3 regions of the Lentilactobacillus buchneri genome follow, and region 1 is predicted to be linked to each of the others. Evidence: a T-box and tRNA genes for the amino acid it is inferred to sense, from the RefSeq annotation. Region 1 holds a T-box; the other regions hold tRNA genes.
What was found. A T-box is a leader RNA that pairs with one kind of tRNA and senses whether it is charged. The one in region 1 lies ahead of KE627_RS10580 (valine--tRNA ligase), so its partner is inferred to be a tRNA-Val.
Positions count from the first base shown of each region.

Region 2: it has a tRNA-Val gene. The T-box ahead of KE627_RS10580 (valine--tRNA ligase) is inferred to sense a tRNA for this amino acid. The anticodon was not compared.
Region 3: it has a tRNA-Val gene. The T-box ahead of KE627_RS10580 (valine--tRNA ligase) is inferred to sense a tRNA for this amino acid. The anticodon was not compared.

Region 1 covers NZ_CP073066.1:2,203,992-2,214,536, reverse strand. Annotated here, with positions in the region: gene KE627_RS10590 (rod shape-determining protein) at 1-917, opposite strand, end outside; gene KE627_RS10585 (bifunctional folylpolyglutamate synthase/dihydrofolate synthase) at 1,058-2,389, opposite strand; gene KE627_RS10580 (valine--tRNA ligase) at 2,498-5,158, opposite strand; T-box leader at 5,220-5,428, opposite strand; gene tpx (thiol peroxidase) at 5,456-5,965, opposite strand; gene thiI (tRNA uracil 4-sulfurtransferase ThiI) at 6,040-7,257, opposite strand; gene KE627_RS10565 (cysteine desulfurase family protein) at 7,266-8,411, opposite strand; gene ezrA (septation ring formation regulator EzrA) at 8,577-10,313, opposite strand; gene KE627_RS10555 (GAF domain-containing protein) at 10,478-10,545, shown strand, end outside.
Region 2 covers NZ_CP073066.1:2,082,856-2,093,400, reverse strand. Annotated here, with positions in the region: gene KE627_RS09980 (amino acid ABC transporter substrate-binding protein/permease) at 91-2,238, shown strand; gene KE627_RS09975 (amino acid ABC transporter ATP-binding protein) at 2,235-2,972, shown strand; gene KE627_RS09970 (ISL3 family transposase) at 3,060-4,331, opposite strand; gene KE627_RS09965 (DNA/RNA non-specific endonuclease) at 4,788-5,924, shown strand; tRNA gene KE627_RS09960 (tRNA-Leu) at 6,425-6,509, opposite strand; tRNA gene KE627_RS09955 (tRNA-Cys) at 6,543-6,613, opposite strand; tRNA gene KE627_RS09950 (tRNA-Gln) at 6,633-6,704, opposite strand; tRNA gene KE627_RS09945 (tRNA-His) at 6,712-6,784, opposite strand; tRNA gene KE627_RS09940 (tRNA-Trp) at 6,799-6,869, opposite strand; tRNA gene KE627_RS09935 (tRNA-Tyr) at 6,876-6,958, opposite strand; tRNA gene KE627_RS09930 (tRNA-Phe) at 6,964-7,036, opposite strand; tRNA gene KE627_RS09925 (tRNA-Asp) at 7,098-7,171, opposite strand; tRNA gene KE627_RS09920 (tRNA-Val) at 7,188-7,260, opposite strand; tRNA gene KE627_RS09915 (tRNA-Glu) at 7,265-7,336, opposite strand; tRNA gene KE627_RS09910 (tRNA-Ser) at 7,357-7,448, opposite strand; tRNA gene KE627_RS09905 (tRNA-Asn) at 7,463-7,535, opposite strand; rRNA gene rrf (5S ribosomal RNA) at 7,542-7,658, opposite strand; rRNA gene KE627_RS09895 (23S ribosomal RNA) at 7,735-10,545, opposite strand, start outside.
Region 3 covers NZ_CP073066.1:1,956,875-1,967,419, forward strand. Annotated here, with positions in the region: tRNA gene KE627_RS09190 (tRNA-Ile) at 1-39, shown strand, start outside; tRNA gene KE627_RS09195 (tRNA-Ala) at 77-149, shown strand; rRNA gene KE627_RS09200 (23S ribosomal RNA) at 328-3,248, shown strand; rRNA gene rrf (5S ribosomal RNA) at 3,326-3,442, shown strand; tRNA gene KE627_RS09210 (tRNA-Val) at 3,451-3,523, shown strand; tRNA gene KE627_RS09215 (tRNA-Lys) at 3,530-3,602, shown strand; tRNA gene KE627_RS09220 (tRNA-Thr) at 3,640-3,712, shown strand; tRNA gene KE627_RS09225 (tRNA-Gly) at 3,717-3,788, shown strand; tRNA gene KE627_RS09230 (tRNA-Leu) at 3,795-3,880, shown strand; tRNA gene KE627_RS09235 (tRNA-Arg) at 3,887-3,960, shown strand; tRNA gene KE627_RS09240 (tRNA-Pro) at 3,970-4,043, shown strand; tRNA gene KE627_RS09245 (tRNA-Met) at 4,070-4,143, shown strand; tRNA gene KE627_RS09250 (tRNA-Ile) at 4,154-4,227, shown strand; tRNA gene KE627_RS09255 (tRNA-Ser) at 4,268-4,355, shown strand; tRNA gene KE627_RS09260 (tRNA-Met) at 4,362-4,435, shown strand; tRNA gene KE627_RS09265 (tRNA-Asp) at 4,440-4,513, shown strand; tRNA gene KE627_RS09270 (tRNA-Phe) at 4,519-4,591, shown strand; tRNA gene KE627_RS09275 (tRNA-Gly) at 4,613-4,683, shown strand; tRNA gene KE627_RS09280 (tRNA-Ile) at 4,696-4,769, shown strand; tRNA gene KE627_RS09285 (tRNA-Ser) at 4,776-4,863, shown strand; tRNA gene KE627_RS09290 (tRNA-Glu) at 4,872-4,943, shown strand; tRNA gene KE627_RS09295 (tRNA-Met) at 4,968-5,041, shown strand; tRNA gene KE627_RS09300 (tRNA-Asp) at 5,046-5,119, shown strand; gene KE627_RS09305 (hypothetical protein) at 5,254-5,757, opposite strand; gene KE627_RS09310 (MBL fold metallo-hydrolase) at 5,874-6,614, shown strand; gene spx (transcriptional regulator Spx) at 6,728-7,126, shown strand; gene KE627_RS09320 (adaptor protein MecA) at 7,243-7,923, shown strand; gene KE627_RS09325 (ISL3 family transposase) at 8,017-9,288, opposite strand; gene KE627_RS09330 (glycosyltransferase family 2 protein) at 9,451-10,443, opposite strand; gene KE627_RS09335 (ArnT family glycosyltransferase) at 10,455-10,545, opposite strand, start outside.

The DNA of each region.
Region 1 (10,545 bases):
GGAACCTGAGTGGCTTCCGCAATCACATCAGTAATATTTCTGAGTAATGCGCCGCCGCCTGTCAGAACAATTCCATGATCAATAACATCGGCTGCAATTTCAGGCGATGTTTCTTCAAGGGTTTCCTTAATCGTGGCAATAATGGCCAACACTGATTCGTTAATTGCTTTGTTGACGTCCGTTCCACTAATTTCAACTGTGGTTGGCAAACCGGTTACCAGATCACGGCCACGAACCGGAACGGCTTTGATTTCTTTAGCTTCCTTGGCAGAAGCGGAACCAATATCAATTTTAAGCTGTTCGGAAGTCCGTTCACCAATTAACAAATTGTACTTTTGACGAACATATTGAGCAATCGCTTCGTTAAGCTTGTCGCCGGCCATTCGAACTGAGCGGCTTGAAACAATGCCGCCTAAAGAAATGGTTGCAACGTCAGTCGTTCCACCACCAATATCAACAACCATGCTACCGGTTGGATCCATGACTGGAAGTCCAGCACCGATTGCCGCAGCGAATGGTTCTTCAATGACATAGGCATCTCTGGCACCGGCTACCCGGGTGGCATCAATGACAGCCCGTTTTTCCACGGCAGTAATGCCAGTTGGCACACAAACCATGACGTATGGCTTACCTGATGAGTGTCCCAAGGCTTTTTGAATGAAGTATTTCATCATGGCAACAGTGGTATCGTAATCCGCAATGACACCGTCTTTCATTGGTCGAACAGCTTGGATACTTGCTGGTGTGCGCCCAATCATTGCTCGCGCTTCTGCACCAACGGCGATTACCTCGCCTGTTTTAGTGCTCTTGGCAACCACTGAAGGTTCGCGAAGGACAATTCCTTTGCCCTCGACGTAAACGATCGTATTAGCGGTTCCAAGATCAATTCCTATGTTTTTTTCCCCAAATCCAAACACGTTATCCATCCCTTCGTTGTCTATCAACTAAATTTAGTTCGATTTTTATAGATTTATTTATTATTGTTTAACGAAACAAGTATATCATAACGCGTCCAAAAATAAATAAAATCAAGTGAAACGACGCCCGATTTAATAGATTATTTGAAATTGTGATCGGGATTCAACAAGAACTTTCGAGCATCGGAAATAAAATATAACGATCCGGTAATTAAGAGCATATCATCCGGCGTCAGTTTCCGTCTCAATTCCCTGATTGCGTCTTGCCAATCATCAATAGCGGAAACATTTTCCGGTTGGGTTTTCAGTTGACTTTCCAATTTTTCTGGATTAGCTGCGAGCCGTTTTCCTGGTCCGGCGAACCGGGTCAAGATGATCGATGCATTTTGAACGGTGGCCATCTTGTCCACCATTTTATCAGCCTGCTTGTCTGCCAGAATGCCCATCAAAATATAAATATGGCCCTGGGGAAAATCGTTCTGCAAGGTATCGACAATCAGGTTAACTGCCGAGATATTATGCGCACCATCCAAAACGATGGTCGGCTTGGTGGAAATTTTTTCAAACCGGCCCGCCCACCGTGTTGCTGCAATTCCCTTTTGAATGTTTCTGACATCCACAGCGCGCTTTGTGAGCTGGTGGTAGTCAATGTATGCCTGGATCGCCAACGCAGCGTTGTGAGTCTGATAATCACCAATTAAGGCTGTTTTTAAATCATGCAATTGAAAGTCAGCGGAACTAAAGTCAAATTCTTGATTCCAATTGTGCTCACCGCGATCATTGACCTTAAAATTCTGTCCCAGAATCTGAATCGGGCTTTGCTTGTGCTCAGCTTGGTTCACGATCACCTTGAGCGGTTCGGGGTCAACTCCGCCGACGACTACGGGAACGCCCGGCTTAATAATCCCTGCTTTTTGGAAAGCAATTTTGGACAAAGTATCCCCTAAAATGTGCATGTGGTCCCAGCCAATCGACGTAATAACCGAGACTTTGGGGATAATGACATTGGTTGAATCATACAGCCCACCAAGACCCACTTCAATCAAAACAATATCAGCGTGTCCTTCAGCAAAGTACTTGAACATCATAGCTGTCACAATTTCAAATTCGGTTGGGCCGCCTTCCGGCAACTCGGCGTCAAGTTTGGCAATCGTCGGATAAATTTCCTGAGTGAGTCTTAGAATTTCATCGTCAGAAATGCCGACGCCGTTAACGCTGATTCGCTCATTAAATTTAATCAAAAACGGTGAGGTAAAGCTGCCGACTGTTTTGCCTTCCGCTTGAAACAAGTTCCGTAAAAATGCCAAGGTCGATCCCTTGCCATTAGTGCCGGCAATGTGGATCGCATTGACATGTTTGTCCGGGGCACCCAATTCGTCTAAGAATCGCCGCATCCGTTTTAAGGTTGGAATTTTCTTGAATTTGGTCCGTCCATGAATGAAAGCCAAGGCTTCATCATATGTGTTAATCATTATTTTCTCCTTAAAAAACGTGGGCAAAAATGCGGCTTATAGCCTGGCATGTGCCAGGAAACAGCATTTAGTCCCACGTTTTTAAAAATTTAAGTCAGTTAAATCACTTTACATCTCGCTGGAAATTTGTTGGAGCCGGTCTTTGGCTGCATCCAATTTTGATTGGTAATCAGCCTGCTTGGCCTTCTCTTCAGCAACCACTGCATCCGGCGCGTTCTCCACAAACCGTTTGTTAGCCAGTTTCTTATCTGAACGGGCCACTTCGGCTTCAAATTTATCCACATCTTTTTGAACCCGAGCCTGCTCATCCTTCAAGTCAACCAATTCGGCCAATGGAACAAAGACAGTCGCATCCGTAATCACCGCAGACATTGACAGCTTAGGCGCTTCAATATCTTTGCCAATTTGCAATTCCTGAGTGTGGCAGAACCGGTCAATGTAGTCGCGGTTGGATTCAAAGATTGATTTGAGGGTCTGATTGTCAGTTTGAATTAACATATCAATTGGTGATGACAGCGGTGCGTTGGCTTCATTTCGAATATTCCGCACTGCCGTAATCAAATCAATCAATGACTGCATTTGATGCTCAGAAGTTGGGTCGTCAAATTCTTTGTGGTCCACTGGGTAGTCGGCGGTTACCAGTGACTTGCCAACGTGTGGCATCATCTGCCAAATATATTCGGTGACGAATGGCATGATCGGCTGCAGTAAGCGAAGGGTTTGATCCAAAACGTAAGCCAAAATGTTTTGGGTGTTCTTCTTCAACTTCTCATCGTCACTGTTGAGAGCTTCCTTACTCATTTCGATGTACCAGTCACAGAAATCATTCCAGATGAAGTCATACAAATAACGGTCGGCTTCACCAAAGTTGTACTTCTCGAATAAGTCTGAAACGTGGTTCACAGTAGCGTTCAGTCGACTTAAAATCCATTTGTCAGATAATTGCCACTCGGACTTGTCGGGTAATTCCGGCTTGTCAATCCCATCAAGGTTCATAATAACGTAACGACTGGCATTCCAAATCTTGTTAATGAAATTCCAAGCAGAGTCCATTTTGTCATAACTGAACTTCAAATCTTGGCCAGGCGTCCCACCGATTGACAGGAACCAGCGAAGGGCATCGGCACCATATTTATCAATGACATCCATCGGATCAATACCGTTTCCAAGGGATTTGGACATCTTGCGTCCCTGAGAATCACGGATTAAACCATGAAGTAATACATCTTTAAAGGGTCGTTCATGAGTGAATTCCAAGCTTTGGAAAATCATTCTGGAAACCCAGAAGAAGATGATATCGTACCCGGTCACCAAGGTGTCGGTTGGGAAATAGCGCTTCATGTCTTCTGTATCATCGGGCCAGCCCATGGTTGAAAATGGCCACAGGGCAGACGAGAACCAGGTATCCAAAACATCTGGATCCTGCTCCCAGTTTTCGGCGTCTTTAGGCGCTTCCATCCCAACGTAGATCTCACCGGTCTGCTTGTTGTACCAAGCAGGAATTTGATGACCCCACCAAAGTTGACGGGAAATAACCCAGTCGTGAACGTTTTCCATCCACTGTTCAAAGGTTCCTTCAAAACGGTCGGGGAAAAAGTTGACCTTGTTATTGGTATCCTGGTTCTTAATGGCCTGTTCAGCCAGCGGTTTCATCTTAACGAACCACTGAGTTGACAAACGGGCTTCAACTTGAACCCCAGTCCGTTCAGAATGGCCAACTGAATGGACAATTGGGTCGATTGAGAGCATCAAGCCTTCATCCTGCAAATCCTTGACCATAGCTTTTCTGGCTTCAAAACGATCCATGCCTTTATACTTACCGGCATTTTCGTTCATTGAAGCATCTTCGTTCATCGTATTAATGCGTTGTAAGTTGTGACGATTACCAACCTTAAAGTCATTTGGATCATGGGCTGGGGTGATCTTTACCATCCCTGTCCCAAAGTCAGGGTCAACGTACTGATCGGCTATAATCGGCACTTCACGATTAATCAATGGAACGCGGACTTTCTTGCCAACGATATCTTTGTAACGTTCATCAGAAGGATTAACGGCAACCGCGGTATCACCCATCATCGTTTCGGGACGGGTGGTCGCAATTTCGATGTAATCTTTGCCGTTGAAAGTCGTCCCGTCGGTAAATGGGTATTTAACATGGTAAAAGGCACCTTTATCGTCCTTATGGATCACTTCAATGTCTGACAAGGCGGTTCTTGCTTGCGGATCCCAGTTGATAATGTATTCACCGCGGTAGATCAGGCCTTTATTGTAAAGCGTAACAAAGACCTTACGAACAGCTTTGGACAATCCTTTATCCAAGGTGAATCGCTCACGACTGTAGTCCAGAGAAAGACCTAATTTGGCCCACTGTTCCTTGATGGTTCGGGCAAAATCATCTTTCCATTCCCAAACCTTTTCAACAAACTTTTCTCGGCCCAAATCATACCGGGAAATACCCTGTTTACGCAGCTTGGCTTCAACTTTAGCTTGGGTAGCGATCCCGGCATGATCCATTCCTGGGAGCCATAAAGTATCGTATCCCTGCATTCGTTTGCGGCGGATAATCATGTCTTGAAGGGTTGTATCCCAGGCATGGCCCAAATGCAGCTTTCCGGTAACATTTGGCGGCGGCAACACAATTGAAAATGGTTTGGCCTTTTTATCCCCACTCGGTGTAAATACCCCTTCATCAAGCCATTCATCATATCTGCCCTTTTCGACGGCAGTTGGATCATACTTCGTTGACATTTCGTGCAATTTGTCTGACATAACGTCACTCCTTCCAAAATTCAAATCGTTTTTATGTAATAAAAAAACACCCCATCCTGTAAATTAGGACGAAGTGTTCGCGGTACCACCTAAATTGGGCTGAAAAGCCCCACTTAATATCATAATAACGGTCTGATAATACCGACTCATCTTCAATTGAAGATAAGCAGCTCACAAGCTACCTTCACTCAACGCCCGGTAAAAATCTCACAGCAATGATTTTCTTTCTGAAACCGAAACGTTGGCTACTCTCTTGCTCAACACTTTAATTTAATTTTAATCTTAACTAAATATCTGCTAATCGTCAATACGCTGAGCAACTTTTTTCAAAGCATTTAGTGCATCATCGTAATCAGGCTCATTACCAATTTCCGGAACAATCTGGCGGTAAATAATCTTACCGGTGGCGTCAATAATAAAAATTGTTCGCGCCAACGCACCAAAGTTTGGCAGATAAAGTTTCATTGCGTATCCCAACGAGAGGTTTTCGTCCGACAGCATCTGCAGATTGGCAACTCCCTGAGCAGCGCACCAATTCTTCTGCTGTTCAATCGTATTGTTGGAAACCGTCAAGAACTGGACATCAGGAAACTTATCCGCTTCTTGATTAAACTTGCGGGTTTCAACTGAACAAACCGGGGTATCAATATCCGGAACCGTTGACAGCAGGGTAATTCTGCCAATAATGTCAGCAGTTTTCACCTTATTGCCATCTGCATCCTCAAGTTTAAACTTTGGCAGTTGTTCACCGACTTCGGGTGGATTGCCAAACATACTCTCTTCTTTACCATTGATCGTGATTTTCATAAAAGCACTCCCTTGGTCTAACGACTTTATACATAATGTAGCCTAAACAAACGGAATACGCAAGTCCCCGATCATTAAAGCAGCTCAGCGAAGACGTCCTGGTTTTGGTTTAGGAATTCTTCGCCAGGTTTAATATCGGTAATTTCAATGTTGTCGATTGCTTTTTTCATCAACCCTTCAACATCGATATACTGTTCAAACTTACGTGACTTGGCCAAATCAGGCCGAGTCTTTGGTGCCGGCGGTGTAAAAATCGTACAACAGTCCTCAAATGGCAGAATTGACAGGTCGTAAGTCTTGATCTGCTTGGAAATCTTAATAATCTCCGTTTTGTCCATTGAGACCAGCGGCCGAAGAACCGGCATCGTGGTGACGTCGTTAATTGCCATCATACTCTCTAAAGTCTGTGAGGCAACTTGTCCCAGTGCTTCGCCGGTAAAGACGCCGGTACAATGACGATTTTGAGTAATTTGGGCAGCAATCCGCAGCATCATTCTCCGCTGGATGGTCATCAAATAACCTTCAGGGACCTTTTCCTTGATGGTTTCTTGAATCTCGGTGAACGGTACCTGAATGAACTGAATATTACCCGAGTACTTGCCCAACACTGAGGTTAACTGTTTGGCCTTATTCAGGGCTTGCTCGCCGGTATATGGCGGACTGTAAAAGTGAATCATATCAATTTTGACACCACGTTTCATTGCCAAATACGTGGCAACCGGCGAATCAATTCCACCAGACAGCATCATTGTGGCCCGACCACCGGTACCAACCGGCAACCCGCCGGCACCATGAATCTTTTCTGATGAGAGAAAGGCACCATTCATTCGAATTTCTACTCGAATGGAAATATCGGGGTGTTTGACATCAACCGTGATTCCGGGCACATTTTCGAGAATATAATCGCCTAACTGGTTGTTGATCTGATTGGTATCGTATTCAAAATGTTTATCCTGACGTCGGGTGTTGATTTTGAACGTCGCTCCGTCATGATACTGTTCTTTCACCATTTCAAGGGCGGTCTGCTTGATGATTGCCATATCCTTTTCAAGCCGAACAGAAGGATAGAAATTTTCGATCCCAAAAACACCCTTCAGGCTTTCGATCACCTGCTGGTCATCCTCACCGTTTAAAGCCACATGAAGACGATCCCGTTGCGGTTTGACCTCAAGCTTGGGAAATGGATGGAGAACAGCCCGCACATTCTTGCCAAGCTGCTTAATAAAGTCTTTTTTATTTTTGCCCTTTGTGGACAGTTCGCCGTAACGAACCATAATTTCTGTATAGTGCATAGTTACTCCTAACTTAATTTGTCAAATTCTTCATACAACTGGTCAAATACTTTTACGAATTGTTTGGCTTCATCAAGTGTGTTGTGATCTCCAAGTGAAATTCGAACGGCACTGGTGGCAATATCATCGGGAACCTGCATGGCATTCAACGTGCCGGATTCAGTATGATCCTTTGATGAGCAGGCACTGGTTGTTGAAATGTAAATCCCCTGCTTTTCAAAAGCATGAACGATGGTTTCTCCGCGAACCCCCTTGATTGCAAAACAAAGAATATGCGGGGCAAAAGTATCATCATTCTTAGAAAAAATGGTGACTTTATCAAACTGACTGATGTGATCCATAATCAACTGCTTAATCTGGCGCTCAGTATCAATTGCACTGGGCTCTTTTTCAAGCACCAATCGGATCGCTTTGGCCATGGCAGCAATTCCCGGCAGATTTTCAGTACCGGAACGTTGATTCTTTTCCTGGCCGCCACCGTTCATTAACGGTGCAATTCGACGGCCACGTCGACCATAAATAAAGCCGGTTCCCCGTGGGGCATGGAATTTATGCCCAGAAAATGCTGCAAAGTCAGTTCGGTCATTGAAAATCTGATCCTGAATTCCCTTGCCGAGGCCCTGAACAGCATCGACGTGAAAATGAATTTTCGGGTAGTTCTTCAGCAGTTCGCCCGCTTCTTTGATCGGCTGAATCGTCCCAATTTCATTGTTGACCGCCATAATTGACACCAGCGTTGTATCCGGACGAATTGCCGCTTTCAAATCAGCAATCGAGATCCGCCCCTCATCATCAACCGGTAAATAAGTCACATCATATCCGAGCTGTTTAAGTTGCTCAAAAGAGTTGCGCACTGCTGCATGCTCAACTGAGGTGGTAATCAGATGCTTCCCAAATTCACGTTTTTCAATTGCAGTCCCTTTGATGACCCAATTGTCACCCTCAGTTCCGCCACTCGTAAAGTAGATTTCATCTGGGTGAACGTTTAACAAATCAGCAATCTGTTTTCTGGACTGTTCCAACAGATTAAACGCCTGTTCACCAAAGTTGTGTAAGCTCGATGGGTTGCCCCAAATCTGCTCACTCACTTTGTTATAAGTGTCAAGAACTTCTGGTAAGACTTTTGTGGTGGCACTATTATCAAAATAAATCATTTGAAACCTTCTTCTCTAAATTTATTGGTTCGACTCCAACAAATATAACTCCCACGATGATACACCCAAACTGTGAGTCTCACAAGCATTGTCGCTGGGCAATCAATGATGGAAAACAAAAGGCGAAGCTGTTGGTGAACATTCAGCTTCGTCTCATACGTCATATTATGATTCATCTTCATCGGTTTTTTCTGTCTTTAAATGTTTCTTGGCATTGAAATAATCATCTTTGATCTTGGCAAACATCCCCGACGATTGTTTTTCCAATGCTTTGGAAATGATATTCAAACTCTGCTCATAATCATATTTTTGGTCAAAATACATCTGGGCCGTTTTGCTGGCCGCCGCAATTTCAGAGTTGCTGCCAATAAACCGATTGGCATACTGCATTGTCTGTTCGGCCAAAGCGGCATCATCAATCAACTGGTTGGTCTTTTCATCCAAAGTGTCCATATCCGATTGAATAATTGTTAACTGTTTGGAAATGTCATCGACATCAATCTGCGGCTGATTCATGGCATCGTCCAGGTGATTGATTTCCCTAATGACTGCTGCAAAAGCATCTTGATAATCGTTGGATAGTCCAGGAAGATTGTGATTATCAATTCGCCGTTTGGTATTGCGCATTGCCAAATCAAATTTGGCCAATGCATTTCTGGCTGCCTGCTCTTGCTCTGGCAACTTAACTGTTGCGGAGAATAAATCCTTTTGTTCAGACTCGATCTGACCCAGCTCTTTGATCATGTGAGTTTGGTCGGCGTCAATCGTTGAATAAACAGCCGTCCCATTTTGCATGGCGTTGACTTCATCCTGGTACTTCTTTTCAATGGTGGCAATTTGTTGATCAAATTGATGATTATTCTCAATTTCTTGATGGTTCAAAATATAGCTTTTATTTAATGTTTCAAGCCGCAGCTGCAAGTCGCTGTTCTGTTTACGGACATGTTCGATATATTGGCCGATAATCTTGGTATTCTTCTCGACCTTGGGACGGGCTTGGAATTCTTTGTCGATTGCATCATACAATTTGTCGATCCGGTCGGCAATATCTTGAGTGGCCTTTTCCACTGAATCAACTTCCAAAGTCTTTAACTTATTGGTGTTGACTTTTATCTGATCTGAAATCCCCTTAAGCGTTTCATCGAACTTATCGTTGGGGAAATTATACTGTTTTCCTTTGAGTTCTTTGTAACCACTGGTGATTTCGTCAACCTGCTCAACAAATTCCTTTGAAAGTAGTTGATATAGTTTGGGAATTCGCCCCATATAGGATTCTAATTTGTCAGTCGAATTGTTGAGGTCACTCAACACTTCTTCGGCGCTGTTGGGATCCCCACTCTTGGTAAGTTGCGTAAATTCATCGAAAGTTCCCTCAATGTCCGAGAGCATTTTTTCCAAGCTGTCGATACTCGGGCCAAATGACTCGTTCTTGTTAAGGATGTCCTCTCGCAAGCGTTTGTACTTCTTTTCAAGTTCTTCCAGCGCTAATTTGTGCTGCTTGTTTAAATCATATAGTTGAGCAAGGCCGGCCTGAATTTCTTTTAAGGTGGCGTCGGCGTCGGCGATGGCCTGATTAGCACTCTGCCAGTCACTCTTGGTCTTTAAAAAGTTAATGCCCTTACCGTCTTCTTTGACTGCCGCAATCCCCTCATCAATATTGGGCAGCATTTGGTTCTTGTAGTGCTGATACTTATTGTATAATTGATCATATTTCTTGTGAGATTCACCGGTTAAGTTCATTTTCTTAGCCAGCGCAAACTCATCATCCAACGGAATTTTGTTTAAATCCCGTTTGTTCTCGTAAACATCGGTTGCCATCTTGATTGTTCTTCTTTGGTAGAAAACAAAACCAAGATAACCCGCCCCAACCAACACGATAACTCCAATCAACAAAGTAAGCATTCGATCCCATCCTTCAGAAATAAAGATATATAATTGAACATTATGGTAGTAAAATTGCCCAAAACAATTTAATATGTATGAATAATCAATTAATGTGCTCTAAGTTGAATTATATCATAGTAGGTCCTTTTCACCATATTATTTTTGAAGTGAGGAAAACAATTATGCAAAACGTTACCAATTTAGTGAATCAACAGCTTGATTCACTCTTAGAAAATGAAACAGATTTGAT
Region 2 (10,545 bases), 120 kb from region 1:
GTTAATGCTATACAGATTCACAAATTTCTGGTATTATGTTCTCATTATTATATGTTATGTTTTATTACATATGTCTAGGAGGAATAATTCATGAAGCGCAAAGTGTTAACGGCTTTCGGATTGCTGGCAGCTTTTGCCACGATCTTGTTCTGTCTGGCGCTACCAGGCAGCGAAGCACAAGCTAAGACGTACCAAATCGGGACAGATGTTACTTATCCCCCATTTGAATTTGCCAACAAGGAAAATAAATACGTCGGAATCGATATTGACATTATCAAGTCAATTGCCAAAGAGGAAGGCTTTAAAGTCAATGTTAAGCCGGTTGGATTTAACGCGGCGGTGCAATCCGTTCAATCCGGCCAGCTTGACGGAATTATTGCCGGGATGACGATCACCCCGGAACGAAAAGATAAGTTTGATTTCGGAACACCCTACTATAAGACCGGTGCGGTCATGGCCGTCAAAAAAGGCAGTGACATCACCAGTTTCAAACAACTTAAGGGTAAAAAAGTAGCTCTCAAAACCGGAACGGCCGCTGCGGATTATGCCAATAGTTTGAAGAAGAAGTATGGGTTTAAGACCGTGACGTTCGATGATTCGGATAATATGTATCAAGACGTCACGACCGGCAACTCGGTTGCTTGTTTCGACGACCAACCCGTTCTCCAGTATGGCATTAAACACGGTTTAAAGCTTCAAATTGCCAGCAAGCCTGCTAACCAAGGTTGGTATGGGTTTGGTGTTAAAAAGGGCACTCACAAGGCATTAATTAAGAAATTCAATGCCGGCCTGAAAAAGATTCAAGCGAATGGGACTTACGACAAAATTGTCGGTAAGTATCTGGGAAACGCAAATAATTCCAAAGTAAAAGGCAAAACTTTCGTTATTGGAACTGATGTTACCTTTCCCCCGTTTGAATTTGCCAACAAGAATAACAAATACGTCGGAATTGACATGGATTTAATTCGAGCTATTGCCAACGAACAAGGCTTTAAAGTCAAAATTAAAGCCCTGGGATTCAACGCGGCCGTCCAAGCTGTTGAGTCTGGTCAAGCGGATGGTGTGATTGCCGGAATGTCAATCACCAACGAACGGAAAGCTCAGTTTGACTTTTCCAAACCGTACTTCAATTCTGGAGTTGTCATGGCTGTTGCTAAGAACAGCAAGATTCATAAATTGTCAGAGTTGAAAGGTAAACGGGTTGCGGTTAAAACCGGAACCTCGGGTGCCGATTATGCCAATAGTATCAAAAAGAAATACGGCTTTAAAGTGGTTACATTCGATGATTCCAACAATATGTATCAAGATGTCTCAACCGGGAATTCAGTTGCCTGTTTTGAAGATCATCCAGTTATGCAATACGCAATCAAGCAAGGAACCAAGTTGAAGATTGTCACCAAGCCCGCATTAAATGCACCATATGGCTTTGCGGTTAAAAAAGGTCATAACCAAGCACTTCTGCAGGCGTTTAACCAAGGACTGGCAGATCTGAAGGCCAGCGGCACATATGATAGCATTAAGGCCAAATATTTGGGTGCTGATGAGATTAAGACAGCTGCCAAGACATCTGGCAACAGCGCCGAAGACCGGACGTTTATCGGCTTAATTAAGCAAAATAAAGGTGCCCTATGGTCAGGGCTGCAAGAAACCCTTTGGCTGACAGTGGTATCAATCTTCTTTGCAACCATCTTCGGTGTTTTGGTTGGATTGATGGGCGTGGTGCCTAACAAATTCAGTCAGGGAACTTCGACAACGTTGATTTACCTGTTTAGGGGAATGCCCCTGCTGGTTTTGGCACTGTTCATTTATACTGGAATTCCGAGTTTGACGGGGCAAAAAATTCCTGCCTTTGTCGCCGGGGTCGTGACGCTGACCTTTAACGAAGGTGCGTATATCGCCGCGTTTGTCAAAGGCGGCATTCAAGCCGTCGATCCCGGACAAATGGAAGCCTCGAGAAGTTTGGGGCTCCCGTTTGGAAAAGCCATGCGTAAAGTTATCCTGCCACAAGGGATTCGAATTATGGTGCCGTCGTTTATTAACCAATTCATTATTACTTTGAAGGATACGTCAATCCTATCAATTATTGGTTTGCTTGAATTGACCCAGACCGGTAAAATTATTATTGCGAGAAACTTGGAAGGATTCAAAGTCTGGACAATCGTTGCCGCAATTTATCTGATTATTATTACTGTATTAACTTGGTTATCAAATTGGGTACAAAGGAGAACTAAGGTATGAGCGAAAAAGTAAAAGTCACAAATTTAGTCAAAACCTTTGGTGACAATGAAGTCCTCAAGGGCATCAATCTAACGGTTCAAAAAAATGAAGTGGTCGTTATCATCGGCCCTTCAGGATCTGGAAAGAGTACCCTTCTCCGCAACCTGAATAAGTTGGAGGAACCAACTTCTGGATCGATCGTTATTGACAATGTCGACATTGCCAGAAATGATGTTGATATTAACGCGGTACGGGAAAATATTGGTATGGTGTTCCAGCATTTCAATTTGTTCAAAAACTTATCCGTTGGTGAAAACATTATGTTGGCTCCTGTCGAACTCAAAAAGGAAACCAAGGACCAGGCAGCAGTTCAGGCTAAAAAGTTACTGGAAACCGTTGGCTTACAGGAGAAGTTCGATGCGACAGTTCAATCATTGTCCGGTGGTCAGCAGCAACGAGTCGCCATTGCGCGGGCATTGGCAATGAACCCAGACATCATGTTGTTTGATGAACCAACCTCAGCACTGGATCCCGAAATGGTTGGCGATGTTCTGGCAGTTATGAAGGACTTAGCCAAGCAAGGAATGACAATGGTCGTGGTTACCCACGAAATGGGATTTGCCAAGGAAGTAGCCGACCGGGTCGTGTTTGTAGATGACGGTCAAATCCTTGAAGAAGGTACCCCAGAACAAATTTTTGAACACCCGCAGAATGAACGATTACAGGATTTCTTGAATAAAATTTTGAACGTCTAATAGATTAGATGATTAAATTGATCAGCCCGTTACGAAATATTGGTTCTTCGTCAACTGTTGTTGGTGAACAAAATATTGGAGTTCTAATCACTTGGTGATTAGAGCTCTTTTTGTATGAACTCGAAAAGCGAACAGCACTCTTAGCCGGAATCTGAAGAAGTTTCGGTAACCAAATCCAGTGCGTTTAATGACTTTAATCTTGTTGTTTGAACCTTCTAAGGGCCCGTTGGTGTAATGGTGAGTAAAGGTATTGCCAATTTCATCATGATGAGTCGCTAGGGTCTGGAGGGTTGCCAACATCTCTTCCGAGCAGCCCTCTAAGTGATGGAATACTTGATTATAGTTGGGCCAATCACGGTTTTTGATGGTTTCACGTAACCGATTCATCACGTTGTAAGTTTGCTTGAGCTCGGGATCAATGTCCAATAAAGCATCAACCACATCAGTGGCAGTCGCTGGATAAGGGAAGTTTGTCCACTTACGGAAAGCTTCGTAGTTGAGGTGATTTTCCGGCGTTAATAATAGTTTCCAATAGCGTTTTAGGGCGTGATACTCGCGTGAGGAAGTCGCCAGGGTTTTCATGAGGCGCACCCGCGTCTTATTAAAAGCTCGATTTAAAGCGTTAACCAAGTGGAACGGATCGATGACAACGATGGCGTTCGGAAAGATCTGCCCCACCAATTTGGGATAGGTATAGTTCATATCGGTGACGATAATTTTCACATTTTCTCGCGCAGCCTGGTCGTAATGCTGGAAATACTTTTGAAGCTGATAGATGGTCCTAAAGGGTAACAGGTCGATCAATTCGTGGGTTTCCGCATCCATAAATTCAAAGCTCATCGCGTCGGTGGCGCTCTTAGTGCTTTTAACTTCGTCCATGAGGAGAACTTTTGGTAAATAGTGCCAGTTGGTTTGAAAGTCCCGTTCAGCGCGCAAGAGCTGCCGACCAACGAATGAATCCGAAGTGGATAACTCATCGGCAATGTGTTTGAGCGAAACCGGTTCGGTCAGTTTTTCTAAGCATTGTTTGCGGGTCGTATTTGAAATCGTGCAGTGTTTCGGCACCGCATTCGTCTGCGCCAGGAAATTGGTATGACAAGCCTTACAGTGAAAGTTTCGCCGATTGAGACACAGGATAACGGTGCTGCCCAATGTTTTTGCGAATCTAATGGTGGTCTTCCGCCAACCATAGCCAATAATTTGGTGATCATTGATAATCCCACAATTGCGGCATGCCTTGGGGGTGTAGTTTAGGGACCCCACCAATCGAATCACTCCATCATCACCCACTTGTCCTTCCTCAATTATTAAGTGTTCATCATCTATTCCTAACAACATTTTCGTAGTATCATTTGACATAGGGCATTTCCTTTCTTGACTTAATTCTGTGGTGGGAGCAAGTTAACGGACGGGAGATGTCCGCTTTTTTATTCTAATGATAAACAAAAAATCTGTCATCAGTAATAGATAAAAATCTATTACCAACAACAGATATTGTAGAACCGAAATATTTCGTGACGGGCTTTTTTATCGTCAGTTGACATTTTAGTGTGTCGTTCAATGGCATACACTACGAAAGGATCGTCAGACATTTTCGGATCCTCATATGGGGGTCTCTAGAAGCAAGTCCCCCATCAGTGCTCAAGTTTCTTGATCCTTATTCTAGCTTTAACCAAATCGATCTTCCAGTTCGTCTGTTAACAGATGAGATTCAACTGTATAATAAAAATGAATAGTTGTTCGCATTTTATCGTATTACGACTTATGTGGCCGATTGATTTGGTCAACGAAACATTTTTTGAGGGGGATCACAACGTGAAATCACATCAACATATCCTGCTAACAGCCGTCATATTGATTGCCATAACTGGCGGCTTGGCGGGTTGCAGCGATGGCAGTGGCAGTCATCAGGCCGCCGATCATCACGCATCGCAGGTGGCTACAACCAGTAGTTCTCATGCCACCCAATCAGCAAAAAAAGTTCATACTCATTCACACCACAGTTCAACTGCGTCGGCAAGCCAACAGCACCAAGCCATTTTGAACAAGCTGGTGAGTTATACCAACAAGGAATCCGCCGGGCCGACTGGTGATTATTATTGGACAACTGGAAAAGCTCATTTTAGCCATTTTGCCGGGCTGGCAGCTGGTGACTATCATTTCTCAGCTGATGCCCAAGGCAGATCTGCGACTGCCCGAGCAGTGCTGACTTATTCTGAATATCATCTGTCCCAGGGCGGCCGTCAAGGAGATCCACTGGAACCTCCTGCCTGGCCGGAAAACAAAATGGTATCAATTACCTATGGACTGACGGGGCGGACCTATCATGGCTACCTTTATAATCGGAGCCACTCGATTGGTGACAGTTTGCTGGGGGCCAAATCATATACATCAAACTACAATTTCACAACGGGTACCCGACCGCAAAATGTGGGCGCCGATCAAAATGGTGGAATGCGGGCCACAGAGGAAGCGGCGGAAAATTACTGGGAAGACAACCCCAATACTCACCACGTTATTTATTACCAAACAACTCCCCTGTACAAGGGAAGCGAAACGATGCCCCGTGGATCAATTGTCGATGTCCGATCATCAGATAAATCCTTGAACACGGAAGTTGTGGTTATCAATGACGCTGAAGGTATCCGAATTAATTACCAAGATGGCAGCAACAACGCCAAACAATATCACCGACGCAGCTCGACGATGGCTTATACACATCATCGTTCAACTACTTCGACTGGGAGTTCCAATTCACATCAGAGTGCTACAGCCACAACTACAAATGGCGGTTGGACAATTGCTAGATCCGGAATGGTATTTGTTTCTGATAGTGACAAGTATTATTCTGAGGTCAAGAATCCCAATAATTACCATTACGAGAGTGTTTCTCAAGCAAATGCCAGTGGTGCAACCCAAGCATCGCGTGGTAATCAATATGCTAGACCCTAGCTGAATCAAGATAACTTTGGATTGAAGACGATAATCTTCAATCTTTTTCTTTTAAAAATTGTCGCCGATTATTTATAGATGACCTATTTAAACAAAAAAACGGTAGTGAGGCAATGGTAATGGAGGCTCACTAATTTTCTTACCCTCCCTCACCCAATACATCCTACTATCGTTAATCGGTCCGGTATTGATTGGTAATGACTCGCATTGATCTCTATGTTAAAATGATCACGTAGAATGCTATCCTAAATTAACTTATGAAGGTTGGTGAACGTCCGTGAAATTTTTAATTGTATGTGCATCCGCCTTAACGCTGTGTACGGGTGCCGTTGGTGTCACTCATTATTGTACAACGCCGCATCAATCACAGCCTCGTGTTGAGCGTGGTTGTGGTATGTATCGGTAATTGTGGTTTTGTTCTTGATTCAATTTCAAGTCAATAAAAAAGGAATCATTGATTGATATTCAATGATTCCTTTTTTATTAATATTTGTTAGTGATACCGGAGGTGGGGTTCGAACCCACACGATCTCAACGATCACTGGATTTTGAGTCCAGCGCGTCTGCCAATTCCGCCACTCCGGCAAAATAATATTTGATTGGCCAATACATGGAAAAAGGCGGTAATCGGATTCGAACCGACGATGAAGGTTTTGCAGACCTCTGCCTTACCACTTGGCTATACCGCCATAACTTTGGCTAACCCAACTGGGTTAGCTGGATTCGAACCAGCGCATGACAGAGTCAAAGTCTGTTGCCTTACCACTTGGCTATAACCCAATCAAAAGGCGGTATGTGGGAATCGAACCCACGCGTGTCGGATCCACAAACCGATGTGTTAACCACTTCACCAATACCGCCATAGTATTATTAACAGGGATAGTAGGAGTTGAACCCACACCGACGGTTTTGGAGACCGTAGTTCTACCATTAAACTATATCCCTATAAGATGGAGGGGAGTGGATTCGAACCACCGAACCCGAAGGAGCGGATTTACAGTCCGCCGCGTTTAGCCAGACTTCGCTACCCCTCCATGAATGGCGCGGGACAGAATCGAACTGCCGACACATGCAGCTTCAATGCATTGCTCTACCGACTGAGCTACCGAGCCATTAACCATCTTGAGTATAATAATACCTATGTTGTGCATTCAATTTTCAAATACATAACAACGGTTCGTACGAGACTCGAACTCGTGATCTCCTGCGTGACAGGCAGGCGTCCTAACCAGCTAGACCAACGAACCAATGTTGCTATGGAAATGGAGGATACAGGGATCGAACCTGTGACCTCCTGCTTGTAAGGCAGATGCTCTCCCAGCTGAGCTAATCCTCCATAATGACCCGTACGGGATTTGAACCCATGTTACCGCCGTGAAAGGGCGGTGTCTTAACCACTTGACCAACGGGTCATAAACTTATTATTCGGTTACGGAGAGTAAGGGATTCGAACCCTTGAAACAGGCTTTTACCCGTTTACATCATTTCCAATGATGCTCCTTCGGCCAGCTCGGACAACTCTCCATTAAAAATAATAACTCCGGCAGGCGGGCTCGAACCGTCGACAACCTGATTAACAGTCAGGTGCTCTACCAACTGAGCTATGCCGGAATAATCGCGTGGCAACGTCCTACCCTCGCAGGGGGCGATCCCCCAACTACTCTTGGCGTGCAGAAGCTTAACTTCTGTGTTCGGCATGGGAACAGGTGTATCCTTCTGGCTATCGCCACCACACTATTTTTCCTTGAAAGAACTTCGTTCTCTCAAAACTAGCTAATATTAATTTTCTGCCCTTGAACACCATTTCTACTTGGTTAAGTCCTCGACCGATTAGTATTGGTCCGCTCCGTACATCACTGCACTTCCACTTCCAACCTATCTACCTGATCATCTCTCAGGGGTCTTACTTCCATATAGGAATGGGAAATCTCATCTTGAGGTAAGTTTCACACTTAGATGCTTTCAGCGTTTATCTCATCCATACGTAGCTACCCAGCGGTGCGCCTGGCGGCGCAACTGGTACACCAGCGGTATGTCCATCCCGGTCCTCTCGTACTAAGGACAGCTCCTCTCAAATTTCCTACGCCCGCGACGGATAGGGACCGAACTGTCTCACGACGTTCTGAACCCAGCTCGCGTACCGCTTTAATGGGCGAACAGCCCAACCCTTGGGACCGACTACAGCCCCAGGATGCGATGAGCCGACATCGAGGTGCCAAACCTCCCCGTCGATGTGGACTCTTGGGGGAGATAAGCCTGTTATCCCAGGGTAGCTTTTATCCGTTGAGCGATGGCCCTTCCATACGGTACCACCGGATCACTAAGCCCGACTTTCGTCCCTGCTCGACCTGTCTGTCTCGCAGTCAAGCTCCCTTCTGCCTTTACACTCGTTGAATGATTTCCAACCATTCTGAGGGAACCTTTGGGCGCCTCCGTTACTGTTTGGGAGGCGACCGCCCCAGTCAAACTGCCTACCTGACACTGTCTCCCGCCACGCTGAGTGGCGCGGGTTAGAGTGTTCACACAGCGAGGGTAGTATCCCACCAACGCCTCTGCCGAAACTAGCGTTCCGGCTTCAATGGCTCCTACCTATCCTGTACAAGCTGTGTCAACACCCAATATCAAGCTACAGTAAAGCTCCATGGGGTCTTTCCGTCCTGTCGCGGGTAACCTGCTTCTTCACAGGTATCTTAATTTCACCGAGTCTCTCGTTGAGACAGTGCCCAGATCGTTACGCCTTTCGTGCGGGTCGGAACTTACCCGACAAGGAATTTCGCTACCTTAGGACCGTTATAGTTACGGCCGCCGTTTACTGGGGCTTCATTTCTGGGCTTCGCCGAAGCTAACTCATCCACTTAACCTTCCAGCACCGGGCAGGCGTCAGCCCCTATACGTCATCTTACGATTTTGCAGAAACCTGTGTTTTTGATAAACAGTCGCCTGGGCCTTTTCACTGCGGCTGTGCTTGCGCACAGCACCCCTTCTCCGAAGTTACGGGGTCATTTTGCCGAGTTCCTTAACGAGAGTTCACTCGCTCACCTGAGGATTCTCTCCTCGACTACCTGTGTCGGTTTGCGGTACGGGTAGTTGATGACTCACTAGAAGCTTTTCTCGGCAGTGTGACGTTGGTTGCTTCCCTACTTAAATTTCGGTCCTCATCACCACTTGTCAACCCGCCAAAAAGCATTTGACTCTTTGACTGACTCGTGGCTTGAACATCCCTTTCCAACTGGATGCACAACTTAGCCTCCTGCGTCCCTCCATCGCTCAAACATCATCAACTAGTACAGGAATCTCAACCTGTTATCCATCGCCTACGCCTTGCGGCCTCGGCTTAGGTCCCGACTAACCCTGGGAGGACGAGCCTTCCCCAGGAAACCTTAGTCATTCGGTGGATCAGATTCTCACTGATCTTTCGCTACTCATACCGGCATTCTCACTTCTAAGCGCTCCACCAGTCCTTACGGTCTGGCTTCATTGCCCTTAGAACGCTCTCCTATCACTTGACCGAAGGTCAAGTCCACAGTCTCGGTAATATGCTTAGCCCCGGTAAATTTTCGGCGCGGAATCACTCGACTAGTGAGCTATTACGCACTCTTTAAATGGTGGCTGCTTCTGAGCCAACATCCTAGTTGTCTATGCAACTCCACATCCTTTTCCACTTAGCATATATTTAGGGACCTTAACTGGTGGTCTGGGCTGTTCCCCTTTTGACGATGGATCTTATCACTCACCGTCTGACTCCCGGATAAAAATCAATGGTATTCGGAGTTTATCTGAACTTAGTAACCCATGACGGGCCCCTCATCCAAACAGTGGCTCTACCTCCATGATTCTACGTCCGAGGCTAGCCCTAAAGCTATTTCGGAGAGAACCAGCTATCTCCAAGTTCGTTTGGAATTTCACCGCTACCCACACCTCATCCCAGCACTTTTCAACGTACACGGGTTCGGGCCTCCAGTGCGTTTTACCGCACCTTCACCCTGGACATGGGTAGATCACCTGGTTTCGGGTCTACAGCAACATACTAAAACGCCCATTTCAGACTCGCTTTCGCTGCGGCTCCGGCTTTTAAACCTTAACCTGGCATGTTACCGTAACTCGCCGGTTCATTCTACAAGAGGCACGCTATCACCCATTAACGGGCTCTAACTGCTTGTAGGCACATAGTTTCAGGAACTATTTCACTCCCCTTCCGGGGTGCTTTTCACCTTTCCCTCACGGTACTGGTTCACTATCGGTCACTAGAGAGTATTTAGCCTTGGGAGATGGTCCTCCCGGATTCCGACGACGTTTCACGTGTGTCGCCGTACTCAGGATCCTGAACTGAGGGTCATTGATTTCACCTACGGGGCTATCACCCTGTTTCGCCAACCTTCCCAGATTGTTCGATTATCAACAACTTTGGTAACTCAAATGTTCAGTCCTACAACCCCAATGAGCAAGCTCATTGGTTTGGGCTGTTCCCCGTTCGCTCGCCGCTACTGAGGGAATCGAAAATTTCTTTCTGCTCCTGTGGATACTGAGATGTTTCAGTTCCCCACGTCTACCTCTATACAGCTATGAATTCACTATATAGTAACAGTCGATTAAAACTGCTGGGTTTCCCCATTCGGAAATC
Region 3 (10,545 bases), 250 kb from region 1:
ATAAGCGTGAGGTCGATGGTTCGAGTCCATTTAGGCCCATCCACGGCCTGATAGTTAGCTATCACCGGAGTAACATGGGGAATTAGCTCAGATGGGAGAGCACCTGCTTTGCAAGCAGGGGGTCAGCGGTTCGATCCCGCTATTCTCCATTGACACGAGAGTGTCAGACTTGGTTCTTTGAAAACTAGATAATATTAATTTTCTGTAATAATTTTTTTGAAATTGTATTTATATAATTTCAACCGAGAACACCGCGTTATTTTGAGTTTGTTAACTAGAAAAAAATCGCAAATACTCAATTAACTTTGCATCACGTAGTGATGTACAGGTTAAGTTAAAAAGGGCGCATGGTGGATGCCTTGGCACTAGAAGCCGATGAAGGACGGGACTAACACCGATATGCTTCGGGGAGCTGTACGTAAGCTTTGATCCGGAGATTTCCGAATGGGGAAACCCAGCAGTTTTAATCGACTGTTACTATATAGTGAATTCATAGCTGTATAGAGGTAGACGTGGGGAACTGAAACATCTCAGTACCCACAGGAGCAGAAAGAAATTTTCGATTCCCTTAGTAGCGGCGAGCGAACGGGGAACAGCCCAAACCAATGAGCTTGCTCATTGGGGTTGTAGGACTGAACATTTGAGTTACCAAAGTTGTTGATAATCGAACAATCTGGGAAGGTTGGCGAAACAGGGTGATAGCCCCGTAGGTGAAATCAATGACCCTCAGTTCAGGATCCTGAGTACGGCGACACACGTGAAACGTCGTCGGAATCCGGGAGGACCATCTCCCAAGGCTAAATACTCTCTAGTGACCGATAGTGAACCAGTACCGTGAGGGAAAGGTGAAAAGCACCCCGGAAGGGGAGTGAAATAGTTCCTGAAACCATGTGCCTACAAGCAGTTAGAGCCCGTTAATGGGTGATAGCGTGCCTCTTGTAGAATGAACCGGCGAGTTACGGTAACATGCCAGGTTAAGGTTTAAAAGCCGGAGCCGCAGCGAAAGCGAGTCTGAAATGGGCGTTTTAGTATGTTGCTGTAGACCCGAAACCAGGTGATCTACCCATGTCCAGGGTGAAGGTGCGGTAAAACGCACTGGAGGCCCGAACCCGTGTACGTTGAAAAGTGCTGGGATGAGGTGTGGGTAGCGGTGAAATTCCAAACGAACTTGGAGATAGCTGGTTCTCTCCGAAATAGCTTTAGGGCTAGCCTCGGACGTAGAATCATGGAGGTAGAGCCACTGTTTGGATGAGGGGCCCGTCATGGGTTACTAAGTTCAGATAAACTCCGAATACCATTGATTTTTATCCGGGAGTCAGACGGTGAGTGATAAGATCCATCGTCAAAAGGGGAACAGCCCAGACCACCAGTTAAGGTCCCTAAATATATGCTAAGTGGAAAAGGATGTGGAGTTGCATAGACAACTAGGATGTTGGCTCAGAAGCAGCCACCATTTAAAGAGTGCGTAATAGCTCACTAGTCGAGTGATTCCGCGCCGAAAATTTACCGGGGCTAAGCATATTACCGAGACTGTGGACTTGACCTTCGGTCAAGTGATAGGAGAGCGTTCTAAGGGCAATGAAGCCAGACCGTAAGGACTGGTGGAGCGCTTAGAAGTGAGAATGCCGGTATGAGTAGCGAAAGATCAGTGAGAATCTGATCCACCGAATGACTAAGGTTTCCTGGGGAAGGCTCGTCCTCCCAGGGTTAGTCGGGACCTAAGCCGAGGCCGCAAGGCGTAGGCGATGGATAACAGGTTGAGATTCCTGTACTAGTTGATGATGTTTGAGCGATGGAGGGACGCAGGAGGCTAAGTTGTGCATCCAGTTGGAAAGGGATGTTCAAGCCACGAGTCAGTCAAAGAGTCAAATGCTTTTTGGCGGGTTGACAAGTGGTGATGAGGACCGAAATTTAAGTAGGGAAGCAACCGACGTCACACTGCCGAGAAAAGCTTCTAGTGAGTCATCAACTACCCGTACCGCAAACCGACACAGGTAGTCGAGGAGAGAATCCTCAGGTGAGCGAGTGAACTCTCGTTAAGGAACTCGGCAAAATGACCCCGTAACTTCGGGAGAAGGGGTGCTGTGCGCAAGCACAGCCGCAGTGAAAAGGCCCAGGCGACTGTTTATCAAAAACACAGGTTTCTGCAAAATCGTAAGATGACGTATAGGGGCTGACGCCTGCCCGGTGCTGGAAGGTTAAGTGGATGAGTTAGCTTCGGCGAAGCCCAGAAATGAAGCCCCAGTAAACGGCGGCCGTAACTATAACGGTCCTAAGGTAGCGAAATTCCTTGTCGGGTAAGTTCCGACCCGCACGAAAGGCGTAACGATCTGGGCACTGTCTCAACGAGAGACTCGGTGAAATTAAGATACCTGTGAAGAAGCAGGTTACCCGCGACAGGACGGAAAGACCCCATGGAGCTTTACTGTAGCTTGATATTGGGTGTTGACACAGCTTGTACAGGATAGGTAGGAGCCATTGAAGCCGGAACGCTAGTTTCGGCAGAGGCGTTGGTGGGATACTACCCTCGCTGTGTGAACACTCTAACCCGCGCCACTCAGCGTGGCGGGAGACAGTGTCAGGTAGGCAGTTTGACTGGGGCGGTCGCCTCCCAAACAGTAACGGAGGCGCCCAAAGGTTCCCTCAGAATGGTTGGAAATCATTCAACGAGTGTAAAGGCAGAAGGGAGCTTGACTGCGAGACAGACAGGTCGAGCAGGGACGAAAGTCGGGCTTAGTGATCCGGTGGTACCGTATGGAAGGGCCATCGCTCAACGGATAAAAGCTACCCTGGGGATAACAGGCTTATCTCCCCCAAGAGTCCACATCGACGGGGAGGTTTGGCACCTCGATGTCGGCTCATCGCATCCTGGGGCTGTAGTCGGTCCCAAGGGTTGGGCTGTTCGCCCATTAAAGCGGTACGCGAGCTGGGTTCAGAACGTCGTGAGACAGTTCGGTCCCTATCCGTCGCGGGCGTAGGAAATTTGAGAGGAGCTGTCCTTAGTACGAGAGGACCGGGATGGACATACCGCTGGTGTACCAGTTGCGCCGCCAGGCGCACCGCTGGGTAGCTACGTATGGATGAGATAAACGCTGAAAGCATCTAAGTGTGAAACTTACCTCAAGATGAGATTTCCCATTCCTATATGGAAGTAAGACCCCTGAGAGATGATCAGGTAGATAGGTTGGAAGTGGAAGTGCAGTGATGTACGGAGCGGACCAATACTAATCGGTCGAGGACTTAACCAAGTAGAAATGGTGTTCAAGGGCAGAAAAATTAATATTAGCTAGTTTTGAGGGAACGAAGTTCTTTCAAGGAAAAATAGTGTGGTGGCGATAGCCAGAAGGATACACCTGTTCCCATGCCGAACACAGAAGTTAAGCTTCTGCACGCCAAGAGTAGTTGGGGGATCGCCCCCTGCGAGGGTAGGACGTTGCCACGCGATTTTATGGAGGATTAGCTCAGCTGGGAGAGCATCTGCCTTACAAGCAGGAGGTCACAGGTTCGATCCCTGTATCCTCCATTCCTTGAGCCGTTAGCTCAGTTGGTAGAGCATCTGACTTTTAATCAGAGGGTCGGCAGTTCGAGACTGCCACGGCTCATTACAATTGAATATTATTAAGCGCATAATATTTGTATGCCGACTTAGCTCAGCTGGCAGAGCACCTGTCTTGTAAACAGGGGGTCGGAAGTTCGAATCTTCTAGTCGGCATTTTGCGGAAGTAGTTCAGTGGTAGAACATCACCTTGCCATGGTGGGGGTCGCGGGTTCGAATCCCGTCTTCCGCTTGTTATGCCGGGGTGGCGGAATTGGCAGACGCACAGGACTTAAAATCCTGCGGTCAGTGATGACCGTACCGGTTCGATCCCGGTCCTCGGCATATTATGCACCCATAGCGCAATTGGATAGAGTGTCTGACTACGAATCAGAAGGTTGTAGGTTCGACTCCTACTGGGTGCATTGTTTTAACGGGAAGTAGCTCAGCTTGGTAGAGCACCTGGTTTGGGACCAGGGGGTCGCAGGTTCGAATCCTGTCTTCCCGATTGATAGCATAACTATCATTTTTCATCGCGGTGTAGCTCAGCTGGCTAGAGCGTCCGGTTCATACCCGGGAGGTCGAGGGTTCGATCCCCCCTGCCGCGATATAGGTCTTGGACCTTTAGCTCAGTTGGTTAGAGCAAACGGCTCATAACCGTTCGGTCGTAGGTTCGAGTCCTACAAGGTCCATCGACTCAATTATATACTGGAGTTTTTATACAGCTTTTATGGAGGATTACCCAAGTGGCTGAAGGGGGCGGTCTTGAAAACCGCTAGGTGGGTCAAACCACGCGAGAGTTCGAATCTCTCATCCTCCTTATTATCGCGGGATGGAGCAGTCTGGTAGCTCGTCGGGCTCATAACCCGAAGGTCGTTGGTTCAAACCCAGCTCCCGCAATTTTGGTTCGTTGGTCTAGTTGGTTAGGACGCCTGCCTGTCACGCAGGAGATCACGAGTTCGAGTCTCGTACGAACCGGTTTTGGCTCGGTAGCTCAGTCGGTAGAGCAATGCATTGAAGCTGCATGTGTCGGCAGTTCGATTCTGTCCCGCGCCACTTGTTTTTAATATTGTTTTTGCGGGTGTAGTTTAGTGGTAAAACCACAGCCTTCCAAGCTGTTGTCGCGAGTCCGATTCTCGTCACCCGCTTTTTCATATAATGGGCCTATAGCTCAGCTGGTTAGAGCGCACGCCTGATAAGCGTGAGGTCGATGGTTCGAGTCCATTTAGGCCCATATTTTGGAGAAGTACTCAAGTGGCTGAAGAGGCGCCCCTGCTAAGGGTGTAGGTCGCGTAAGCGGCGCGAGAGTTCGAATCTCTCCTTCTCCGTTTTAAATGACCCGTTGGTCAAGTGGTTAAGACACCGCCCTTTCACGGCGGTAACATGGGTTCAAATCCCGTACGGGTCATTCAAGAGAATCTTATTATATTATCGCGGGATGGAGCAGTCTGGTAGCTCGTCGGGCTCATAACCCGAAGGTCGTTGGTTCAAACCCAGCTCCCGCAATTTTGGTTCGTTGGTCTAGTTGGTTAGGACGCCTGCCTGTCACGCAGGAGATCACGAGTTCGAGTCTCGTACGAACCGGTGGAACATCGAAAGTTTTCAAGTTACTTAGGTAGCTTGTTTTTTTTACATAAAATTCTGATCCAACACAAAAACCGTTAATCAGTGAAGTCATTTGCACTTCATCAATTAACGGTTTTATTTGAATGAACCTTTTATTGCGTCTTTTTGGTCTTAGCTGGTGTGTAATAAGCTTCATGTGAGTAGAAGTTTGGTGAATCACGGTACTCTTTTGGAATGAATTCATCAGAACTGTTCTTCCAAAGTTCGAAGTCGGCGTAATCATCCCAAGTTCCCAAAATGATTCGTTGGCTGATGTCCTTGTGATAATTAAGGGAATAAATTGAATGCATGCCATCGGGAAGGCCATTTGTTCGCAGCTTGTTGATGCGCGCATCAAAAACCTTCTGTTGATCAAAATTTAAATCTAATGTGGAGAAGCTAATGAAGCCGTCCCACTTATCTTCACCACTGTGACTTAAAATATCATAGAAAACCGGTGCCTTGAAGACTGAATCTTTACCTGAATGGTCCAGCAGCATAAATTCACCTGGTTGGCTGAGAGCTTGGTACATCATCAAATCCCGATCAGGATGCGCTGCCTTGAGTTCTGTTAAAATTTTTTCATTTCCAAATGTAATGACGATCTGTTCGTTCATTTGACCCACCTCCTATATACAATTTTATTATACTTTCTTTCAATATTGGAACCAAACATTTACCCCAAATTAGCGTAAAATATAAATTGGATAAAGATGAAAGAGGAGGAATTCTTTTGAAACTAACAGTGATTGGTTTTCTTGGCGGCTATCCGGATCATGGTGATGCCACCAGCAGTTATCTTTTGGAATCGGGTGATTTTAAATTACTGATTGATTGTGGGAGCGGCGCACTGTTGAGCTTGGAACAGGTTGTCGACCCTCTGAAACTGAATGCCGTCATTTTGAGCCATTACCATCACGACCACACAGCTGACGTGGGCGTCTTGCAATATTATTGGCAATTGCATGAAAAAAGGTACAGCGAGCCCGTATTGCCGATTTACGGGCACACCCTCGATGAGATCAACTTCAAGGGACTTAGCTGGCCCAAATCTACTAAAGGGATCGCCTATGATCCAAGTCAAACACTGACTGTTGGCCCGTTCACGATTACATTTTTCAAAACCCATCATCCTGTTCCGGCATTTGCAATGCGTATTCAAGAATCATCAACCGGTAAGGTACTGGTGTTCACTGCCGATACAGCTTATTTCCCTGAATTGACCCAATTCGTTCACGATGCCGATCTTTTGATGACTGATACGAACTTCTTTGCGACAAAAACCGGCCAGAAATGGCATATGACATCGACTGAGTCCGGGCAACTCGCTCATGACGGGAATGTTCACCGATTGCTGCTGACCCACTTACCTGCAAATGGCGACATGGAGCAATTAAAGACGGAGGCGCAAACGACGGCGGGGGAGACCATGCCAATTTTGGTTGCCAAAACTCATCTTTCTGTGGATATCTAAGCCAAATTTGCCCAAAATAAGGTCTTTGTTTGTCTATTCTGTGAATCTTATGATTTATATAACATTTTCCGATATAATCAAAGCATCAAATGATTACTAGGAGGATTCACATTATGACAGTCAATTTATTAACAACCCCCAGCTGCACTTCCTGCAGAAAAGCAAAACAATGGCTCATCGATCACGAGGTTGATTTTGTGGAACGAAATATTTTTGCCAAGCCACTTTCTGAAGTTGAACTCAAACAAATCTTGATGCTGTCTGAAGGCGGCACCGATGATGTGATTTCGACCCGGTCTTTTTTGTACGACCAATACAAATCAAAGATGTCTTCAATGACCATCAGCCAGGTGATTTCCTTGCTGGCAACCCATCCAGAACTGATTCGCCGACCAATTTTAGTGGATGCCAAACGGATTGAGTTTGGGTTCAATGAAGATGAAATTCGTTGCTTCATGCCACGGAGCACTCGAAAATGCGAATTGGAAAAGATGGTCAAAAAAGCCTTATAGTCTTGGAATCTTAATTGCTTGTTAATATTCATGTTTAGCCGTATTATTTACTTAGACAATAATAGGATACAATGTTATTATTAATTACCCTCAGATATTGAAAGGGGTGGCTAAATATGGAAATGGAACGGATTAATGAGAATACGATTCGTGTGTTGATTGGTAATGATGATCTCGACAAGCGCGGCATTACCGTGCTTGACTTGCTGGGCAACCACAAGCAGATCGAAAGCTTCTTCTACAGTATTCTCGAAGAAGTTGATAAAGACCATCAATTTCAAAATAACGATGCCGTCACTTTCCAAGTTCTTCCAAACCAAAATGGCTTGGAATTGTTTATCAGTAAGGATGTAGATATGTCTGATAACGACATGTTCGATGCAGGTGACTCTGATTCAGATCACCCTGAAAAACGTGATCGGGTTTCCAAATATATCGCAGAACATGCCGATAATAACAAACCGCAACCTGTAAGTGATAAAAAGACTAACGATGAATTTGGTCATCAAAAGCGGACTGTAATTCTTGAGTTCGACCAATTAGATGATTTTGTGTCGCTCGCCAAGGCATTGCGACTTGAAAATGGCACATCGGATTTGTACTTGTATGAAGGAAAATACTACTTGAAGCTTGAACTATTCAGCAATGACCCCGTTGACATGGTCGTCAGTGATGAAGTTGCAATTGCCAATGAATATGGCAAGAAGACCGCTGTTACTGAAGAGGTTCTCAACGAATACGGTCAGCAGTTGATGGAAAACAGCGCATTGGAGTTAAGCAGGTACTATTTCAAATAAAGTTCAACCAACTAAAAACGACAGCCGTTAATGGCTGTCGTTTTTAGGGTTCTTCGTCAACTGTTGTTGGTGAACAAAATATTGGAGTTCTAATCACTTGGTGATTAGAGCTCTTTTTGTATGAACTCGAAAAGCGAACAGCACTCTTAGCCGGAATCTGAAGAAGTTTCGGTAACCAAATCCAGTGCGTTTAATGACTTTAATCTTGTTGTTTGAACCTTCTAAGGGCCCGTTGGTGTAATGGTGAGTAAAGGTATTGCCAATTTCATCATGATGAGTCGCTAGGGTCTGGAGGGTTGCCAACATCTCTTCCGAGCAGCCCTCTAAGTGATGGAATACTTGATTATAGTTGGGCCAATCACGGTTTTTGATGGTTTCACGTAACCGATTCATCACGTTGTAAGTTTGCTTGAGCTCGGGATCAATGTCCAATAAAGCATCAACCACATCAGTGGCAGTCGCTGGATAAGGGAAGTTTGTCCACTTACGGAAAGCTTCGTAGTTGAGGTGATTTTCCGGCGTTAATAATAGTTTCCAATAGCGTTTTAGGGCGTGATACTCGCGTGAGGAAGTCGCCAGGGTTTTCATGAGGCGCACCCGCGTCTTATTAAAAGCTCGATTTAAAGCGTTAACCAAGTGGAACGGATCGATGACAACGATGGCGTTCGGAAAGATCTGCCCCACCAATTTGGGATAGGTATAGTTCATATCGGTGACGATAATTTTCACATTTTCTCGCGCAGCCTGGTCGTAATGCTGGAAATACTTTTGAAGCTGATAGATGGTCCTAAAGGGTAACAGGTCGATCAATTCGTGGGTTTCCGCATCCATAAATTCAAAGCTCATCGCGTCGGTGGCGCTCTTAGTGCTTTTAACTTCGTCCATGAGGAGAACTTTTGGTAAATAGTGCCAGTTGGTTTGAAAGTCCCGTTCAGCGCGCAAGAGCTGCCGACCAACGAATGAATCCGAAGTGGATAACTCATCGGCAATGTGTTTGAGCGAAACCGGTTCGGTCAGTTTTTCTAAGCATTGTTTGCGGGTCGTATTTGAAATCGTGCAGTGTTTCGGCACCGCATTCGTCTGCGCCAGGAAATTGGTATGACAAGCCTTACAGTGAAAGTTTCGCCGATTGAGACACAGGATAACGGTGCTGCCCAATGTTTTTGCGAATCTAATGGTGGTCTTCCGCCAACCATAGCCAATAATTTGGTGATCATTGATAATCCCACAATTGCGGCATGCCTTGGGGGTGTAGTTTAGGGACCCCACCAATCGAATCACTCCATCATCACCCACTTGTCCTTCCTCAATTATTAAGTGTTCATCATCTATTCCTAACAACATTTTCGTAGTATCATTTGACATAGGGCATTTCCTTTCTTGACTTAATTCTGTGGTGGGAGCAAGTTAACGGACGGGAGATGTCCGCTTTTTTATTCTAATGATAAACAAAAAATCTGTCATCAGTAATAGATAAAAATCTATTACCAACAACAGATATTGTAGAACCCGTTTTTAGTGTGCAGATTATTGTTGGTACGCACGTCCTTTGATCGTTGTTCGATAGTACGTTTGGCGACTGTTTTGACTTTGTGGGGTGCGAAACCCCACCGTTTTGGAAACGATATACAGTGGCCGTTTACGTGATGCCTCAAAGACTCGATAAAGGTAAGCGCCCAACATCCCAATGGTCAATAGAGTGATGCCGACCATTAAGAATAGCGCAAAGACCGCAAAGTGAATGGTATCCATCGTGGTAAACAGCGAGGTAACCAAGTAGCCAACACTAAATACGATTGACAAGGTTCCCAGCCAGTTGGCCAACTGGAGGGGAAATGATGAAAACGAGGTCACGCCATCCATTGCCAAACGAATCATTTTGCGCAACGGGTATTTAGAAGTCCCGGCAATTCGCTCTTGACGCTCGTAAGTGACGTCGGTCTGCTTGAAACCGACCCAGCTGACCATGCCGCGGACAAAGGGATCGGCCTCGTTCATTTGTCGCAATTGGTAGACCACTTGCTTGTCCATTAACCGAAAGTCACCGGTATCCAGCGGAATATTGACGTTGGTGATTCGTTTTAAACCTCTGTAAAAGAGGGCCGCCGTTGCCTTTTTGAAAATACTTTCGCCATCTCTTGAAAGCCGCTTGCCATATACCACATCGTAGCCTTCATGCCATTTATCGATCATATCCACAATGACGGCGGGTGGATCCTGGAGATCCGCATCCATTACCACGACGGCCTCGCCTTGGGTATAACGAATGCCGGCAGTAATCGCGAGTTGGTGGCCAAAGTTTCGTGAAAATTCAACCAACCGAATATTGTTGTGCTTGGCTTGCTGATTGGAAATCAGTTCGACACTTCTATCGGTGGAGCCATCATCAACGAAAATGAATTCAAAGGTCTGCGGTTGATTGGCAGCAAAGTTTTCCAAGGTGTTGATGGTGGTTTCAATGCCTTGCTCTTCATTGTAAACCGGTAGGACGATTGAAATTAATTCCTGTTTTTTGTCCATTAAATGACCTCCTATTTATAAATTGACGACAAGTCATACAGCACGCCGGATGAACCCATTCCGCCAGGACCTTGCATGGTTGTCTGTTTCTGGGTAGACTTA